Linked DNA regions of Alloyangia pacifica. The protein of the gene in region 1 interacts with the protein of each later gene in a pairwise test. Links are inferred from orthologs where the notes say so. Each region holds a gene or a part of one and is shown on either strand. Other genes may lie near its edges.

The links. The genes of interacting proteins can lie anywhere in the genome.
Region 2: the proteins of CEW88_RS15090 (region 1) and secA interact in binary tests that used the Escherichia coli proteins (3 or more experiments, as listed by UniProt). The link is inferred for Alloyangia pacifica from one-to-one orthologs.

What each region holds. Positions count from the first base shown.
Region 1 is NZ_CP022190.1:450,157-453,224, reverse strand. Bases 102-3,005 are described here. They hold CEW88_RS15090 (alkaline phosphatase), read left to right. Parts: upstream 102-752; coding sequence 753-2,258; downstream 2,259-3,005. Other genes in these bases: CEW88_RS15080 (ABC transporter ATP-binding protein), read left to right, coding at 2,758-3,005; CEW88_RS15085 (hypothetical protein), read left to right, coding at 2,331-2,750; CEW88_RS15095 (ROK family transcriptional regulator), read left to right, coding at 102-575. In the rest of the region: more of CEW88_RS15095, read left to right, coding at 1-101; more of CEW88_RS15080, read left to right, coding at 3,006-3,068.
Region 2 is NZ_CP022189.1:526,745-530,184, forward strand. The notes cover bases 165-3,440. They hold secA (preprotein translocase subunit SecA), read right to left. Parts: upstream 3,089-3,440; coding sequence 365-3,088; downstream 165-364. Other genes in these bases: CEW88_RS02565 (translocase), read right to left, coding at 165-210; CEW88_RS02575 (peptidylprolyl isomerase), read left to right, coding at 3,273-3,440. In the rest of the region: more of CEW88_RS02565, read right to left, coding at 1-164. UniProt on the Escherichia coli protein: Required for protein export, interacts with the SecYEG preprotein conducting channel.

The sequences.
Region 1 (3,068 bases):
ACGGCACGGCCGCCTGCCGCGCCGAACATGTCTTCGGACGGGGACGCGAATTCGCTGACTACGCCTATTTCTTCATCGGCTCCTTCATCGGCGGCGGCCTGGTGCTGAATTCCAGCGTCACCGTCGGCGCGCAGAACAACGCCGGGGCCTTCGGCTCGCTGCGGGTGCCCGCGCCCGGCGGCGGCGAGCTGCCGCTGATCGACGCCGCCTCGCTGCACCCGCTCGAGGCCGCCATCGCGGAGGACGGGCTGGACACCACCGCGCTCTGGACACAGCCTCAGGACTGGCGCGCCTTCGAGCGGCAGATCGACCCTTGGGTCGCGCGCACCGGCGACGCCCTCGCACATGCAATCCGCTCGATCGGCTCGGTCCTGGATTTCGAAGTGGCGCTGATCGACGGTGCCATGCCTCCCGACGTGCGCGCACGCGTGGTGGCGCGCAGCCGGCAGGCACTGGATCGGCTCGATACGCGCGGCATGCTGCCGCCCCGCCCCGAAGAGGCCCGCGTCGGCGCCAATGCCCGCGCGCTCGGCGCTGGCTGCGCCCCGATCTACGCGCAGTATTTCTTCCAGTAGGACCGGCGGGCCCACCCGGACCTCCACAGCCGTGCTCCTCCGGCTCGCGCGGCGCGCAAACTGTCGCACAGGTGTCATGAAATCATCACGCGACTGTTATCCCGTTCCTGTCTGAAGCGCCCGACACCCTCAACCGTGTAACGGGCCCCGCCCTTCAGACTTCGGAGCATCCCTGTCGTGAAAACGATCTTCTCCACCACCTCGCTCGCCCTGATCCTCGCCGCAGGGAGCACTGCCGCGCAGGACATCCCGCAGGCCAATGACGCCTGGTTCACCGCCGGCCAGGAGGCCATCCAGGCCATCATCGACCGCGAGATGAACACCGGCCGCGCCAAGAACGTCATCCTGCTCGTCGCTGACGGCAACGGCGTCGGCACCAACTACGCCACCCGCCTCTTTGCCGGTCAGCAGCAAGGCCAGCTCGGCGAAGAGCACGTGCTGCCCTACGAGACGCCGGACTTCCACAGCGCCCTGGTGAAGACCTACAACATCAACGCCCAGACCCCGGACTCGGCCCCGACCGCGGGGGCGATGAACACAGGCGTGAAGCAGCGCTTCAACCTGATCAACCTCGGCGGCGACGCGATCCATGACGATTGCTCGACCGTGGCCGGCAACGAGTTGACCACCTTTGCCGAGATCGTCACCGGCATGGACAAGTCGGTGGGCGTCATCTCGACCGCGCGGCTGACCCACGCCACCCCGGCGGGCGTCTACGCCAAGACCGCCAACCGCAACTGGGAAGACGAGGTCCCCGAGGGCTGCACCGCCCAGAAGGACATCGCCAGCCAGCTGATCGACCAGATGGAAGCCGGTGTCGTGGACCTCGCCATGGGCGGCGGCCGCCGCTACTTCGCCGGCACCGACGTGACCCTCGACGAGGGCGGCAAGGGCCACCGCCCGGATGGCATTAACCTGATCGAAACCGCCACCGGCATGGGCGCGCAATACGCCTGGAACACCGAGACCTTCAACGGCCTGAGCCTCGACGGCTCCGCGCCGGTGCTGGCGCTCTTCAACGACAGCCACATGGAGTACGAGGCCGACCGCGCCGAGGACGACGAGCCCTCGCTGGCCGAGATGACCAAGGCCGCGATCGAGTACCTCAGCAGCAACGAGAACGGCTACTACCTCGAGATCGAGGCGGGCCGGGTCGATCACGCCAACCACGCCGGCAACGCCAAGCGCACCATGATCGACGGCATGGCCTTTGCCGACGCCGTGGCCATGGCCGACGAGCTGACCGACGACGCCGACACGCTGATCATCGTCACCGCCGACCACGAGCACTCGATCGCCTTCAACGGCTACTGCGGCCGCGGCACGCCGATCGAGGGCCTGTGCTACGACGTCGCAAAGACCGGCGAGATGCACTCGGACGAGCTGGTGCTGGCCGATGACGGCAAGCCCTACACCGTGGTGGGCTACCTCAACGGCGCCGGCTCGGTGCTGACCAAGGGGGAGGGCGAGAACGACTACTCCGGCTCGCGCCCCGAGCTGACACAGGAAGAGGCCACCGACATCGACTACGTGCAGCAGGCGCTGATCCCCAAGTCCTCGGAAAGCCACTCCGGCGAGGATGTCGCGGTCTATGCCAAAGGCCCCTGGGCGCATCTCTTCGACGGCACCATCGAGCAGAACGTGATCTTCCACGTGATGCACCACGCCGTCACCGCCGAGTGATCTTCTTCTGACAGATTTGGCGGGGGCGGACTGTCCGCCCCCGTCGCCGTTCCTGCTCGAAAGCCTCTCGCCATGCTCACCCGCCGAACGTTCCTCGCCTCGACGCTCGCCACCCCCTGTCTCACAGCGCCCGCCGCGGCCGATCCTTTGAAGCTGCGCGAGCTCTACCAGACCAAGGGCCGCGGTCTTTCCGAACTCGCCCAGCAGAGCGCCGGCCAGAGGCTGGAAGTCGAGGGGTTCATGGCGCCCCCGCTCAAGGCCGAGAGCCGCTTCTTCGTGCTCACCAAGATGCCCATGGCCGTCTGCCCCTTCTGCGAGACCGAGGCCGAATGGCCCAATGACATCATCGCGGTCTACGCAAAACGCGTGGTCGAGGTGAGGCCCTTCAACGTCAAGATCGTCACCAGCGGCGTGCTGGAGCTCGGCGCCTACACCGATCCCGACACCGGCTTCGTCAGCATGATGCGGCTTGTCGATGCGACCTACGGCTGAGCCGCCCATGTCCCTGCCCCTTGTTGTCAAGGACCTGCGGCTGCACAGCCCGCGCGGCCGCCTGTTGCTCGACCTGCCTGCCCTCGACGCAGCGCCCGCTGCGCTGATCGGCATCCGAGGCGTCTCGGGTGCGGGCAAGACCACGCTGCTCTACGCCCTCGCCGGGCTGCTGGACCGCGCCGAAGGGTCTGTGCGCTGGGGCGAGACCGAGCTTCTGGCGCTCAACCCAGAGGGCCGCGCCCGCTTCCGCGCTGCCAATATCGGCATGATCTTTCAGGATTTCATGCTCTTCGAAGAGCTTGGCGCGCTCGACAACGC
Region 2 (3,440 bases), on another replicon or contig:
GCGGATTTTCTGTGGCGCAGGCAGGCTGGCCTCGGCGGCGCGATCAGCGGGAAGCTCTGGAAGCCGGACCGAGGAGGTGTCCTCGATCTGGGCGATCTGCATGGCCCCGGCGCGTTGGCCGCGGGCGTCGAGCTGCTGCATCGCGAAGCCGATGATGACGGCCGCGCTGAGGGTCATAATTGCAAGTCTGTAGCTCTTGATCCGTCCCATGATCGTCCCCGACAACTGAACTCGTACCGGAAACAATCTGAGTCTCAAAAGAGGCATGGTTGCGGCAGTGCGGAGGAGTCATCGGGGCGGGCCCGGGGCATAGGCGCCCCGGGCCCGCCCCGGAAAGTCGGTCTGCGATGTCAGCGGCGCCTGATCAGGCGAGGCTACCATGGCAATGCTTGAACTTCTTGCCAGAGCCGCAGGGGCAGGGATCGTTGCGGCTCGGATTGCCCCAGGTTGCCGGCTCGTTCTCGTCGAAGCCGTCGACCAGAGGCTCGTGCGATTCCGGCACGGCCGCGTTCTCGCTCGGGCCGACCGCATGCGCCTGCTCGGCGAGCTTCTGCTGCTGCGCCTGTTGTTCGGCCATCTGCTGCAGCATCTTCTGCTGCTCTTCCTGGGTCATCGGGCGCACCCGGCCAAGCTGCTCGGTCACGCGCTCGCGCAGGGATTCCAGCATCGACTCGAAGAGCTGGAAGGCTTCGTTCTTATACTCGTTGAGCGGGTCACGCTGCGCATAGCCACGGAAGCCCACGACCGACCGCAGGTGCTCGAGCGTCAGAAGGTGCTCGCGCCACTTGGTGTCGATTGTCTGCAGCAGCACCTGCTTCTCGATCTGGCGCATGGTCTCGGGACCGAAGGCCTCGGCCTTCTCGGCCATCTGCTTGTCGGTGGCCTCTTCGATGCGCTCGCGGATGGTTTCTGCGTCGACGCCCTCTTCGTCGCCCCAGGCGATGACCGGCAGGTCGATGCCGAGCTTCTCGATGCACGCGGCGTAAAGACCCTGCATGTCCCACTGATCGGCATAAGCCTTCGCGGGCACATAGGTTTCGACCAACTCGTCGATCACCTCGTGGCGCATGTCCTCTGCGATCTCCGAGAGATCCTTGGCTTCCATGATTTCCAGACGCTGCGCGAAGATCACCTTGCGCTGGTCGTTCATCACGTCGTCGAATTTCAGCAGCTGCTTGCGGATGTCGAAGTTGCGGCCTTCGACCTTGGCCTGCGCGCGCTCCAGCGACTTGTTCACCCAAGGGTGGATGATCGCCTCGCCTTCCTTCATGCCGAGCTTGGTCAGCACCTTGTCGAGCCGCTCGGAGCCGAAGATGCGCATCAGGTCATCTTCGAGCGACAGGTAGAAGGAGCTGCGACCCGGGTCACCCTGGCGGCCCGAACGGCCGCGCAACTGGTTGTCGATGCGGCGGCTCTCGTGGCGCTCGGTGGCCAGCACGAAGAGACCGCCGGCCTCCTTCACCTCGGCCTCGGCCTTGGCGTGCTCGGTCTCGATGCGGGCGCGGATTTCTTCAGGGTCGGCCTCGGGATCGGCGGCGATGGCCTCCATCACGAGGAATTCGAAGTTGCCGCCCAGCTTGATGTCGGTGCCGCGGCCAGCCATGTTCGTCGCGATGGTGACCGCGCCCAGCTTGCCGGCGTCGGCGACGATCTGCGCTTCCTGCTCGTGCTGGCGGGCGTTGAGCACATTGTGCGTCAGCCCGGCCTTGCTCAGCAGCTGCGAGAGCAGCTCGGATTTCTCGATCGAGGTGGTGCCGACGAGGACCGGCTGGCCCTTCGCATGCGCCGTCTTGATCTCTTCGGTGATCGCCGCGTATTTCTCGGCGGTGGTGCGGTAGACCTTGTCGTCGTCGTCGATCCGCGCGATCGGCCGGTTGGTCGGCACTTCGACCACGCCCAGCTTGTAGATCTCGGCAAATTCCTCGGCCTCGGTCAGCGCGGTGCCGGTCATGCCCGACAGCTTGTCGTAAAGGCGGAAGTAGTTCTGGAAGGTCACGCTGGCGAGGGTGACGTTCTCGGGCTGGATCTGGCAGCCTTCCTTCGCCTCGATCGCCTGGTGCAGGCCATCCGACAGACGGCGGCCGGCCATCATCCGGCCGGTGAATTCGTCGATCAGCACGACCTGCCCGTCTCGGACGATGTAGTCCTTGTCACGGGTGTAAAGCTTGTGCGCGCGCAGGCCCTGGTTGACGTGGTGCACCACGGTGGTGCTTTCCGGGTCGTAGAGCGTCTGGCCCTCGGGCAGGATGCCGCGGCGGTGGAGCATGTCCTCGAGCGCCTCGTTGCCCTCGTCGGTGAAGGTGACGTTGCGGCTCTTTTCATCGAGCGTGTAGCCGTCCTCGGGCAGTTCGGGGATCAGCCGGTCGATGGCGACATAGAGGTCCGAGCGGTCCTGGCTGGGACCGGAGATGATCAGCGGGGTGCGCGCCTCGTCGATGAGGATCGAGTCCACCTCGTCGACCACGGCGAAGCCATGGCCGCGCTGCATCATCTGATCCAGTTCGGACTTCATGTTGTCGCGGAGGTAGTCGAAGCCCAGCTCGTTGTTGGTGGCATAGGTGATGTCGCAGGCATAGGCCTGCTTCTTCTCGTCCTCGGGCTGCTGCGGGTAGACCACGCCGGTGGTCATGCCGAGCGCGGCGAACACCTTGGACATCCACTCGGCGTCACGGCGGGCCAGGTAGTCGTTCACCGTCACCACGTGCACGCTCTTTCCGGAAAGGGCGTTGAGATACGACGGGAAGGTGGCGACCAGCGTTTTGCCCTCGCCGGTCTTCATCTCGGAGATGTTACCCTGGTGAAGGAAAATCCCGCCCATCAGCTGCACATCAAAGGCGCGCAGGCCGAGCGCGCGCTTGGCCGCCTCGCGGCAGTTGGCAAAGGCCTCGGGCAGCAGCGCGTCGAGGCTTTCGCCCTCGGCAAAGCGCTTGCGGAACTCCTTGGTTTTGGCGATCAGCGCGGCATCGTCCAGCGCCTCGTACTCGGGTTCCAGCGCGTTGATTTGAGCGATCAGAGGTCGGGTGGCCTTGATCTTGCGGTCGTTCGGGGTGCCGAACACCTTCCGCGCGAGTTTTCCCATTCCGAGCATGTGGCCTGCCTGTCCTGTCTGACAAAGTCGTGTTCCGCGTGAGGCATCCGCTTGCCCGCCTCGCACTCAACCCATATGACACAGGGGAACGACCGGCCTTGCAGAGCCTTGTGGCGATGTAAGCGGCAGGTTGGTAAGTGTCAACGCCGCCCGGTGGCGGGCGGCCAACTGGAAGGACGCCTAGATGCCCAAAACCCTCACCACACTGGGGGCGGCCGCGCTCGCCCTGACCCTCGCGCTGCCCCTTCACGCCCAGGATCAGGCTGCGGAGCAGACCGAGGCGCTGAGCGCCGACACCGTCGTGGCGACGGTGAACGGCACGGACATCACCCTCGGCGAGATGCTGGTCGTG